DNA from 3 places in the Pantoea sp. C1E2 genome. Region 1 is predicted to be linked to each of the others. Evidence: predicted binding sites of a transcription regulator. Region 1 holds the regulator's gene; each other region holds the start of a gene.
The links. Region 1 encodes Fur, which represses iron uptake genes when iron is present. Its sites were predicted from a motif close to ATAATAATGAGAACNACTATCAA; they were not measured.
Positions count from the first base shown of each region.

Region 1 (4,290 bases):
CATCAGCGGTGCCGGTCATTGGGTGCACGCTGAAAAACCTGATGCAGTATTGCGCGCAGTTCGCCGCTTTTTTAACCTGTAAAAGCAAAAGCTTGCCGTTTACGGTTTAGGGTTGGCGTCACAGAGTGCGCTGAAGTATGATGTCGCGCTAAAAATTTGCCGCGGATGATTTTTTCACCGCGGTCGGGCCGATAATGTATAAATCGCGCAGCGCCTTTCCGCCGTTCGCGCCCACTCAGTTTCACAAATCATGGCAAAAGAACAGACAGACCGTACCACGCTTGATCTTTTTGCAGACGAGCGGCGTCCCGGTCGCCCTAAAACCAGCCTGCTGACACGTGACGAACAGTTGCGTATCAACAAACGTAACCAGCTCAAGCGCGATAAAGTGCGGGGGCTGCGTCGTGTCGAGCTGAAAATGTCCAGCGAGGCGGTTGACGCCTTGAATACGCTGGCCGAGCAACAAAACATCAGCCGCAGCGAATTGATTGAACAAATGCTGCTGGCACAACTCAAACTGTCTTAGCGCGCTGACCGCACGCAGGAACACAAAGTTCAGGCTTTACTCGTTCCGCCCTTTTCAACGGTCTGCTATCATTCGCTAACATGTGCAGTCAATTGACTTACTCTCACAATCAGGCTTTAAGAGGTTACTTAACCCATGGCAATCGTAGGCATTTTCTTCGGCAGCGATACCGGCAACACTGAAAACATTGCAAAAATGATCCAGAAACAACTGGGTAAAGATGTCGCCGAAGTGCATGACATTGCTAAGAGCACCAAAGAAGATCTCGCAGCGTTCGACATCCTGCTGCTGGGCATTCCTACCTGGTATTACGGCGAAGCACAGTGTGACTGGGATGACTTCTTCCCTACTCTGGAAGAGATCGACTTCAACGGCAAACTGGTGGCACTGTTTGGCTGTGGCGACCAGGAAGATTATGCAGAGTACTTCTGTGATGCGATGGGCACGATTCGCGACATCATTGAGCCAAACGGCGCGGTGATTGTCGGACACTGGCCTACCGAGGGCTATCACTTTGAAGCCTCAAAAGGTCTGGCAGACGACAAACACTTCCTCGGCCTGGCGATTGACGAAGATCGTCAACCTGAGCTGACCAATGAACGTGTTGACGCCTGGGTGAAGCAGATTTTTGATGAACTGCAGTTAAAAGAGATCATCGAAGCCTGATGCCTCGCCGCCCCAATGTGAGCGCTGGCTCACATTGGGGCAAAGGAATTTCCTATAAAAATAATAGTCAGGGTTTTTTAACTTTTCCCCGCAAATCTGTAGAATACCCGCAATGGTCATCCGCTTATTCCTCTGATTGTTGACTGAGGCTGAGTGAAATGGAAATCCAAACCACACTGTTACGCGCTAACGTAGCGATATTTATCCTTACGAATTTTGTTGATTTGCGCGACACCCTGGTTTTCATTTCACTGCTTGAGTTCTATAATGAGACGCAAATGAGAATACGCGTGACCTAAACATTCAAGGCCCCTGCGCCGTAAGTGACATGCAAAGTAACAGGACAATATCCGAATGACTGACAACAACTCCGCATTGAAGAAGGCTGGCCTGAAAGTCACTCTGCCAAGATTGAAAATTTTGGAAGTGCTTCAGGGACCTGGCCCCGAGTCCCATCACGTCAGTGCGGAAGATTTGTATAAGCGCCTGATCGATATGGGCGAAGAGATTGGCCTGGCAACGGTATATCGCGTTCTTAACCAATTTGATGACGCGGGTATCGTCACCCGTCATAACTTCGAAGGCGGAAAATCCGTATTCGAACTGACTCAGCAACATCATCATGACCACTTGATCTGCCTGGATTGTGGCAAAGTGATCGAATTTAGCGATGAATCAATCGAAACGCGTCAGCGTGAGATTGCTACTCGCCATGGCATCAAACTCAGCAACCACAGCCTGTACTTGTACGGTCACTGTGCACTGGGAGACTGCCGCGAAGACGATACGCTCCACGATAAGTAATTGAGTGTGCTATGCAATATAAAAAAACCGGTGCTTGTCACCGGTTTTTTTATGCCTGTTATCAAGCGATAAAGGTTTCGTGCAGATAACGCCAGCGGGGAATGGTAGTGCTGCAATCCAGTACAGCCAGAGAAATGCGCGTTTGATTGGTGCCGTTCAACATTTGTAACTCACGATATTGAATCGTCACTTCATCACTCTGTTGCGAAATGATGACATGCTCGCTGGTGGCAATGCGCATTCCTTCCCGCTGACCGTGCAGTTTGCGAAACAGCACTTCTGTCTCATTCAGATCCAGCTGCTTACCCAGCGGGGTGACCATTTTGAAATCCGGGTGAAAGTATGACAAAAGCAGTTCCATGCTGTCATCACTGCCTTCTGCCTGGTTAAAAACACGTTCAATAAGCTGATGTAATACCACCACGCTATGCTTAGCTTCCAGGGCGAGACTTGTCATTTTTTTTCCTTTGATAACCCGCAGAGCTCTGTTGAGAGCGCATAGCCTACCTGAAATACAATTTTTCACACTCGCAAATGGGTTAATTTTGCTAAAGTCAGAATTGTCGCAAAATGAGACAATAAGCACACTTTACCGCCTTCAGCATAATTGATTGCCCAGGGCGGATTACAGGCAATAAAAAAGGGCGATTGCTCGCCCTTTCATGATCATATTGTGCTATCGACGAATGACATTACTCGCCAATTTTCGCGAAGGTATCGCGTAGCCCCACCGTACGGTTAAACACCGGCTTACCGGGCTGCGAATAAACGCTATCGGCACAGAAGTAGCCTTCGCGTTCAAATTGATACGCAGCCGTTACCGCTGCATCTCGCAGACCAGACTCGACGAAGCCCTGTTTGATTTCCAGCGAATTTGGGTTGATGGTGGTCAGGAAATCCTCAGCCGCGGCCGGATTTGGCACGCTGAACAGGCGATCGTAAAGACGGAACTCCGCAGGCAGCGCGTGAATGGCAGAAACCCAATGGATAACCCCTTTCACTTTGCGGCCGTCTGCCGGATCTTTACTCAGCGTGTCCACATCACAGGTGGCGTAGATGCAGGTGATATTACCCTCTTCATCTTTCGCTATGCGCTCCGCGCGAATCACGTAAGCATTACGCAGACGCACTTCTTTACCCAGCACCAGGCGCTTGTACTGCTTGTTGGCTTCTTCACGGAAGTCAGCACGATCAATCCACACTTCGCGGCTGAAAGGTACTTCACGCGTGCCCATCTCCGGTTTATTCGGATGATTAGGCATGGTCAGCGTTTCTTCATGACCGGCTGGCAGGTTTTCGATCACCACTTTCAGCGGATCAAGCACGGCCATCGCACGCGGGGCGTTTTCATTGAGATCGTCACGAATACAGGATTCCAGCGACGCCATCTCAACGATGTTGTCCTGCTTGGTCACGCCGATACGGCGGCAGAACTCACGAATGGAAGCCGCGCTGTAACCACGACGACGCAGACCGGAAACGGTCAGCATGCGCGGATCGTCCCAGCCTTCCACCACTTTCTCGGTGACCAGCTGCGTCAGCTTACGCTTCGACATCACCGCGTATTCCAGATTCAGACGCGAGAATTCGTACTGACGCGGATGCTGAGGAATGGTGATATTATCCAGCACCCAGTCGTACAGACGACGGTTGTCCTGGAACTCCAGCGTACACAGTGAGTGCGTAATGCCTTCGATCGCATCCGAAATGCAATGTGTAAAGTCGTACATCGGGTAGATGCACCACTTGTTACCGGTCTGATGGTGATCGGCAAACTTAATGCGGTACAGCACCGGATCACGCATCACGATGAAGCTGGATGCCATGTCGATTTTGGCACGCAGACAGGCTTTACCTTCTTCAAAACCGCCATCACGCATTTTCTGGAACAGCGCTAAGTTCTCTTCCACGCTGCGATCGCGGTACGGGCTGTTTTTGCCAGGCGCAGTCAGAGTGCCGCGATATTCACGGATCTCTTCCGCCGACAACTCATCAACGTAAGCCAGACCTTTATTGATCAGCTCAACGGCGTAATTAAACAGTTGGTCGAAGTAGTCTGAGGAGTAACGAATGTTGCCGCTCCACTCAAAGCCCAGCCATTGCACGTCACGCTTGATGGATTCAACGAACTCCAGGTCTTCTTTCACCGGGTTAGTGTCGTCAAAACGCAGGTTGCACTGTCCTTGATAATCTTGGGCGATACCAAAGTTCAGGCAGATAGATTTCGCATGGCCAATATGCAGGTAACCATTGGGCTCAGGCGGGAAACGGGTATGCACACTGCTGTGCTTACC
Region 1 is NZ_JBSZHT010000002.1:1,500,271-1,504,560, reverse strand. It holds gene ybfF (esterase) at 1-82, shown strand, start outside; gene ybfE (LexA regulated protein) at 251-526, shown strand; gene fldA (flavodoxin FldA) at 662-1,192, shown strand; gene fur (ferric iron uptake transcriptional regulator) at 1,547-1,996, shown strand; gene ACXI0A_RS07295 (hypothetical protein) at 2,058-2,453, opposite strand; gene glnS (glutamine--tRNA ligase) at 2,689-4,290, opposite strand, start outside.

Region 2 (4,290 bases), 410 kb from region 1:
GATCCGCGGCTTCCCACTGGCGAGTCTGTACTACTTTGGTCGTCCGGTGGATGAGCTGAGTCTCGATCAGCAGGCGATGCTGGTCGGTATGGTGAAAGGCGCGTCGCTGTATAACCCATGGCGTAACCCGAAACTGGCGCTGGAACGTCGTAACCTGGTGCTGCGTTTACTGCAGCAGCAAAACGTCATCGACCAGGAGCTGTATGACATGCTCTCGGCGCGTCCGTTGGGTGTGCAGCCGAAAGGGGGCGTGATCACGCCGCAGCCTGCCTTTATGCAGATGGTGCGTAACGAACTGCAGGCCAAACTGGGCGACAAGATTAAAGATCTGTCTGGCGTGAAGATCTTCACTACGCTCGATCCTATCTCCCAGGATGCGGCGGAAAAAGCGGTTGAAGATGGTATCCCGGCGCTGAAAAAACAGCGTGGCTTGAAGGATCTGGAAACCGCAATGGTGGTGGTGGATCGCTTCAGTGGTGAAGTGCGTGCCATGGTAGGCGGTGCCGATCCGCAGTTCGCGGGCTATAACCGTGCGCTGCAGGCGCGTCGTTCCATTGGCTCACTGGCTAAACCGGCGACCTATCTCACCGCATTGAGCCAACCGAATACCTATCGTCTGAACACCTGGCTGGCGGATGAACCGATTGCGCTGAAACAGCCAAACGGATCGGTCTGGAAACCGATGAACGACGACAAGCGTTTCAGCGGCAAAGTGATGCTGGTGGATGCCTTAACCAACTCCATGAACGTGCCTACCGTAAACCTGGGGATGACATTGGGTCTGCCTTCGGTGGTCGATACCTGGACGAAGCTGGGCGTGCCGAAAGATCAGCTGAACCCGGTGCCAGCGATGTTACTGGGTGCGCTTAACCTGACGCCGATCGAAGCAGCACAGGCGTTCCAGTCGATTGCCAGCGGCGGTAACCGCGCCGATCTCTCAGCGGTACGCTCGGTGATTGCCGAAGATGGCACGGTGTTGTATCAGAGCTTCCCGCAGGCGCAGCGCGTTGAGCCGGCGCAGGCGGCTTATATGACCTTGTACACCATGCAGCAGGTCGCTGACCATGGCACCGCCCGTGCGTTGGGCGCGCGCTATCCGAATGCCCATCTGGCGGGTAAAACCGGTACCACCAATGACCTGATCGATAGCTGGTTTGCGGGTATTGATGGCAAGGAAGTGGCGATCACCTGGGTTGGCCGTGACAACAACCAGACGTCGAAGCTGTATGGGGCGAGCGGTGCGATGCAGATTTATCGTCGTTATCTCGACAATCAGGCGCCAATGCCGCTGGTGCTGACTCCGCCAGAAGATATCACGCAGATGAACGTCGACTCTGCGGGTAACTTCGTGTGTGGTTCTGGTAGCAGCACCTGGCGTTCGCTGCCGGTGTGGACGTTGGATCCTAACGCGTTGTGCCAACAACAGCAGCAACAGATCCAGCAACAGCAGCAGATCCAACAGCAGCAAGAGTCGCAACCGCAGCAGCAATCACCTCAGCAGCAACAGGGTGAGCAAAAAGATGCTGACGGCGTGGCGGGCTGGATTAAGGATATGTTTGGCAGCAAATAGTTAGCTGCAGAAAACAGAGGGCGCTACGGCGCCCTTTTTCATGCCTGTGATTTGTTAATCGCGATCATGGACATGCACGATCTGGTCGCAAACGCACCGCCATCAGGCATTACATCTTGCGGATCTCGCCAAACTTCGCCTAAAATCCGTGCGTCTAATAATCATTCTCGTTTGTATTCACCTGCATTGTTTTCTTTCTGAGAGATCCTTTTATGAATACGCGAATTTCAAATCCTTGTTCTGCCCGTGCTGCGACTTCCCGTCGTCCGCTCGCTTTATTGATTTCTTTAACACTGGGTACGCTGAGCGCGCAGGCGCTGGCGGAAGATACAGTGGTGGTTACCGCCAATGGCGGCAACACCGTCGCGCAGGAAAGCGCATGGGGCCCGGCTCCCACCATTGCAGCGAAACACAGTGCTACCGGCACCAAAACCGATACGCCGATTGAGAAAAACCCGCAGTCTGTGTCTGTTGTGACGCAAGAAGAAATGGCGATGCGCGCAGTGACCAGCGTCAAAGGTGCATTCAATTACACGGCTGGCGTGCTGACGGGTAACCGCGGCAGTTCAAGCGTGATCGATGCGCTGTCAATTCGCGGCTTCAGCGAAACCAACACCAACCAATATCTTGATGGCCTGAAGCTGCAGGGTGATAACTACTCTGAATTCGCCATCGATCCGTATTTCCTTGAGCGTGCGGAACTGCTGCGTGGTCCGGTTTCCGTGCTGTACGGCAAGAGCAACCCAGGTGGTGTCGTATCACTGGTCAGCAAGCGTCCTACTCAGGAAACCCTGCGTGAAGTGCAGTTCCAGATGGGTACCGATAACCTGTACTCAACCGGCTTCGATTTTGGCGGTTCGCTGGACGATGATGGCGTGTACAGCTACCGCCTGACCGGTCAGGCTCGCAGCGCCGACGCGCAGCAGGAAATGAACAAAGAGAAGCGCTACACCATCGCACCTTCGTTCAGCTGGCGTCCTGATGCTAATACCCGCTTTGACCTGCTGACCTACTTCCAGAATGAACCGGAAACCGGTTATTACGGTTGGTTGCCGCGTCAGGGCACCGTGGTGGGGATTACCCGCCCGGATGGCAGCAGTTATAAGTTGCCAACCAACTTTGATGAAGGCGAAGACAGCAATAAAATCTCGCGCAACACCAAGATGGTGGGCTACAACTTCGAACATAGCTTTAACGATACCTGGACGGTGCGCCAGAATCTGCGTTATGCGGATATGCGTACCGGATATCGCAGTATTTACGGCAATGGCTTCAACGCTGCTACTAATGAGATCACCCGTGGCTCAGCGGTTTCGGATGAGAAGCTGAATGAATTCTCTGTTGATACACAAGCACAGGCGAAATTCGCGACGGGTGCTTTAGATCATACCTTGCTGATGGGTGTGGATTATCAGCAGATGCGCAATGATGTTGATGCGCAGTTTGGCTCAGCCAGCAATTTGAGTGCGATCAATCCGCAATACGGCAACGATTTGGTGACGCCGTTTGCCTCTCCTTATCAGCATCTGAATAAACAGCGTCAGACTGGCCTATACGCGCAGGACCAAATGGAGTGGAATCGCTGGGTGCTGACCTTAGGTGGTCGCTACGACTACGCGATGACCTCGGTGTATGACCGTGTAGCCAGTTCACTGGATCGTCAAAACGATCAAGCCTTTACCTGGCGTGGTGGTCTTAACTATGTGTTCGATAACGGCATTGCACCTTATTTCAGTTACAGCGAAGCCTTTATTCCTAACTCAGGTTCAACGTTTGAAGGACAGGCTTTCGATCCTTCACGTGCCAAGCAATATGAAGCTGGCGTGAAATACGTGCCAAAAGATCGTCCAATTGTGGTGACGGCGGCGGTTTATCAATTGACCAAAACCAAAAACCTGACTGCGGATCCAGATACCGTAAACCACCCATTTGCCAGCATTCAGAGCGGTGAAATTCGTTCACGCGGTGTTGAGTTGGAAGCCAAAGCGGCGCTGAGCGCCAACATCAACATGACGGCGTCTTACACCTATACCGATGCGGAATATACCGAAGACACCACGCTGAAAGGCAGAACACCGGTGCAGGTGCCGAAGCATATGGCATCGCTGTGGGGAGATTACACCTTCCATGAGACTGCGTTGTCAGGCGTGACGCTGGGAGCGGGTGTGCGTTATGTTGGCGAGAGCAAAGGTCTCTATTCAACAGGTGACAACATTAATCAGAACTTCGACGTAGCGGGTTACACCACCGTCGATGCAGCCCTGAAATATGACCTCGGTCGTTTCGGTCTGCCTGGCTCTACGGTTGGCGTGAACATCAACAACCTGTTCGATCGTGAATACGTTGCCAGCTGCTACCGTGATTACGCCTGTTACTGGGGCGCTGAACGTCAAATCGTTGGCACCGCCACCTTCCGCTTCTGATTCGTCAGAGCGTACCATGTTGTGATCAGGGGCGGCCTCAGGGCCGCCCCCTTCAGAATCAGATCGGCTTTGTGATGATTAACCAGGGATAACCATGCAGCATCCGCACCACGAAGAAACCACCTTCACGCTGGACAATGTCAGTTTTCGTGTGCCTGGGCGCACGTTGCTGCACCCGCTCTCACTCACCTTCGCGCCAGGCAAAGTTACGGCGCTGATCGGTCATAATGGCTCCGGCAAATCCACCTTGCTGAAAATGCTCGGTCGCCATCATGCGGCAAGTGAAGGCCGGGTGCT
Region 2 is NZ_JBSZHT010000002.1:1,089,957-1,094,246, forward strand. It holds gene mrcB (bifunctional glycosyl transferase/transpeptidase) at 1-1,570, shown strand, start outside; gene fhuA (ferrichrome porin FhuA) at 1,783-3,993, shown strand; gene fhuC (Fe3+-hydroxamate ABC transporter ATP-binding protein FhuC) at 4,088-4,290, shown strand, end outside.
Region 2: fhuA (ferrichrome porin FhuA) is a predicted target of Fur. The motif match lies at 1,725-1,747, and genes of this name have one in related genera.

Region 3 (4,290 bases), on a different contig from region 1:
CCAGCAATACGTCTGGCCGCAGCTCAAACAAGGTTTCGTAATTGGGTTGGAACAGCAAACCCACGTCGGCGACCTGCTCGGGAAGCGGAGGCTGGCTAAACAGGCGGCGATACCAGTCGGGGGCGGCAATGCCAACCGGCGTGATGCCTAATAGCAGGGCCATTTCGGTGATCCCCCAGTCGAGGATCACCCAACGCGGCGTGGTTTTTGCCTGCAGCGGAAACGGAAAAAGGGCAGCGCCTGCCAGCGCCCCCTTGATCAGTGTTCGACGACTGATTACCACTGATAACTTACCGTGGCGATCAATTGACGCCGTAAGCCAAAGTGACAGCCTAGATCGTTACAGTTGCTAATGTACTGCTTATCGGTCAGGTTTTGCAGATTCAGACCGAGCTGCCAATCCTGCCAGCGATAGCGCATCATCGCATCGTAGATCATCGCCGCCGGCACTTTCAGGCTGTTGTCGCTGGTGGCATAGCTGGTACCCACATAACGACCGCCGCCGCCAATCGTCAGGCCATCGAGCACTCCCGGCAGGGCATATTCAGTCCACAGTGCAGCAGTCTGGCGGGCAATCGACACTGGCTGCTTACCTTGCGTATCGTCATTGGCCGACAGCACTTTCGGGTTAGTCAGGGCATAGGAGGCGTTGACCAGCCAGCGTGAGGTGACATTGGCTTTCGCCTCCAGCTCTAATCCTTGCGAACGGATTTCTCCGGTCTGAACCGAGTAATTTGCGTGATCCGGATCGGCCGTCAGCACGTTGGTTTGGCGCAGATCGTAGAGAGCAGCACTTAACAGCGCATTAAAGCCGTTTGGTTGATACTTGATCCCCACTTCCGACTGTTTGCCTTTGGTCGGTTTAAACGGATCGCCGCCAAAGGAGGTACCCGCCTGTGGCTGGAATGACGTGCCGTAGCTGATGTAAGGAGCGATGCCGTTATCAAAGTGATACAGCAAACCTGCGCGGCCGGTGGTGGCGTAATCATTCAGCTCAGTGCGCGTTCCGCTGACCCAGTTCTGGCTACGCGTTTGCGCTTTGTCATAGCGGCCGCCCAGGTTTAGCACCCAGTTGTTCCATTTCATGCTGTCCTGCAGGTAGATACCTTGCTGGGTCATGAAAGAGCGGCTGTGATAATCGATCGACGGCGATTCTACCGGCGTGCTGTAATCCGGATTGAGGTAGCTGATATCGGAAGCGCTGCCATAGCCGCTGTTCTGCCGCAAATCATCATGCACAAAATCGACACCCAGCGTCAGCGCGTGATTAATGGCGCCAGTATCCAGATTGCCCTGCAGGTTGGTATCCACATCGAAGGCGTTGAACGATTCGATAACCCGCATACTGTCGCGGCTTACGGTGGCCGATCCATCGGTGAGGGTCGCAGTGGGATAAACCATCTGATAATCGCTGCTAGTATGCAGGTAGCGCAGGTTCTGATGAACGCTCCAGACGTCATCGAACTTGTGCATAAAGTCATAACCGATACTGGCCTGCTCACGACGGTAATAATCAAAGCCGGGCTGACCTCCGTAGAATTTGTCAGAGTAGTTACCCTGCGCCAGCTTGATCAGGCTGCCTTCCAGCGGTAGCTGGTTGTAGAAACCGGTGTAAGGATCTTTGCGGAACTGACCGAGTAACGTCAGGCGCGTGTCGTCATTTGGCTGCCAGGTCAACGCTGGCGCGATATCGTAATGCTTGTATTTGGTGTAATCGACTTGCGTGTCATTTCGCGACCAGGTTCCGGTGATGCGGCCCAGCCAGTGTTCATCGCTATCCAGGGCGCCAGAGAGATCGAGTCCGGTTTCGAACAGATTATGGCTGCCAGTGCTAACAAAAATCTGGTGAATGGGTTCGGCAGTCGGACGCTTACTCATCAGATTAATCACGCCGCCAGGGCTCGCCTGGCCGAACGTCACTGAACTCGGGCCCTTGACCACTTCAACACGATCCAGCAGGAAAGTGTCGTAATTCGGACGCGACCAATAAGTCACCGTTGGCAGGCGCAGGCCATCCAGATATTCATCGGCGGCAAATCCACGAATATAGATATCGTCGAACCGGTAATCTGCACCACCGCCTTCCGCGCCGATTCCTGCGTTGTAACGCAGTGCTTGTGGCACATTCAATGCCCCCTGCGAAGCCATTTGTGCCTGAGTGATCACTGAGATGCTTTGTGGCGTTTCGATAATTGGCCGTGTGCTTTTTGTGACAGAATCTGCTTTCTTCGCCACCTGATTCCAGCTGTCAGCATCTGCGCTATCGCTATCGACGCTATTGGCTGTCACGGTGAGTGTGGCGTTCGAATTATTATTATTTTCAGCAGCCCAACCTGATGCGCTGCTGAACAGCATCAGCAGCAATATGCTCAGTGGCTTGCGCTTAAAGGTGCGATGACCCGGCATTTATTTTCCCCGATATGTTCCAATGGCCCCAAATAGTGATACAAATGATAATCATTACTATCTTATTTGATAGCGTCCTGCTGGCGGGTTTGCTTCTTCTGAATCGCAAATAGCGCAGAGCAGACATCAATCGGCAATTTAACGGGATTGGGTGAAAGGGTGTTGCAGAAACCACTTGCGGCGGAAATGACGCCAGCACTGCCATTACTCGCCACGCGCGAAATGCATTATCAGGCTGGTCGTGAAGAGCGCTTGCATGCGCATGAAGCGGCGCAGTTGGTGCTCTGTTTGCAAGGCGTGATGCGCGTGCAAACGCAAACCGCTTCCTGGACTTTGACGCCAGGTCGCGCGCTATGGCTGCCGGGCAGTGTACCGCATGCGTTGACGGCTCTAAGTGATATTCGTAGCTCGAGTTTGTATCTCGATCCCAAACTGGCGCGGGCATTTTGGCCGCAGGCACGCAGCATGTTGATCTCACCGCTGTTACAGGCATTGATGAAAACGCTGGTTGAGATTGAACTGCAATCTCAACCAGAGGTTGCGCGTGTGGAGTTGATCTCGCCGTTGTTACTGGATGAGATCCGCCGTGCATCGGATGGTCCGGTGTGTAATCTGCCGCTACCCAGCGACCGCCGTTTACTCAACATTTGCCAGCAGCTGCTGGCGACGCCGGCCAGTGGCGATACGCTGGAAGAGTGGGGCCAGCGCGTGGGTGCCAGTTCACGTACGCTGGCGCGCTTGTTCCGCGAGCAAACCGGTATCACCTTTACGCAATGGCGTCAGCAGCTACGTTTATCCGAAGCGCTGGTGCAATTGGCGCAAGGGCAGACGGTTTTGCGCACCGCCAACCAACTCGGCTACCAAAGCCCCAGCGCATTTATCTCCATGTTCCGCCGTTTGATGGGGGAAACGCCGCAGCGTTTTTTGCGAATTTCAGCCTGAAATCGCCAGGGATATTTTCCCTCAATGCCCACTGGCAGTAGGGCGCACGGTGATTTCGTTAACGTCGACTTCGCCAGGCTGGTCGATGGCCCAACTGACTGCCATGGCGATAGCATCAGGCTTGAGTGCAATCTGTCGATAGCTTTTCATTGCCTCGCGCGCCACGCTGTCGCTAATGCTGTCTGCCAGTTCAGATTCCACCACACCGGGGTTGATAACTGTAACGCGCAGTTCGCGTGATTCCTGGCGCAGGCCATCGGAAATGGCGCGAACCGCATATTTGGTGGCGCAGTAAACCGCGGCAGTGGGGGAAACCGTCAGAGCACCCACAGAAGCGATATTTATAATGTGCCCCATGCGCTGTGCCTGCATGGTGGGCAGCACCGCAGCGATACCGTACAACACGCCGCGAACGTTGACGTCCAGCATTAAATCCCACTCTTCAACTTTCATTGAACTCATCGGCGAAAGCGGCATGACGCCTGCGTTGTTGATCATCACATCAATGCGTCCGTATTCCTCCAGCGCGAAATCCGCCAGCTTTTGCGTGTCACTTCGCTGTGTGACATCCGTTGCGAGAAAATCCACGCTGGCACCTTCACGGCGTAATTCATCGCACAAGCTTGCCAGTCGATCGGTACGGCGCGCACCCATTACCAGTTTGTGCCCTTGATGCGCCAGATGACGGGCAATGCCTTCACCAATTCCGCTGCTGGCACCGGTCAAAATAATCACTTTTGCATGCTGATTCATGGGTAATTCCTCGTGTAGTTGACGAGGTCATTGTTGAAAAATCCCACTTAACGCAACAGACCGATTCGTAGCTCATTATTGCCTGATTCTCTCGTTCCTCTTGTGCACGTCACAACGCCATCGTTATGCTTTGCCTGAACCTCTCTCTGGAGCGCTATCCATGTCAGACACGGTAAAACAGCAAACCTG
Region 3 is NZ_JBSZHT010000004.1:570,777-575,066, reverse strand. It holds gene ACXI0A_RS24255 (ABC transporter substrate-binding protein) at 1-283, opposite strand, end outside; gene ACXI0A_RS24250 (TonB-dependent siderophore receptor) at 277-2,406, opposite strand; gene ACXI0A_RS24245 (helix-turn-helix domain-containing protein) at 2,566-3,348, shown strand; gene ACXI0A_RS24240 (SDR family NAD(P)-dependent oxidoreductase) at 3,370-4,101, opposite strand; gene ACXI0A_RS24235 (AraC family transcriptional regulator N-terminal domain-containing protein) at 4,262-4,290, shown strand, end outside.
Region 3: ACXI0A_RS24250 (TonB-dependent siderophore receptor) is a predicted target of Fur. The motif match lies at 2,445-2,467, and genes of this name have one in related genera.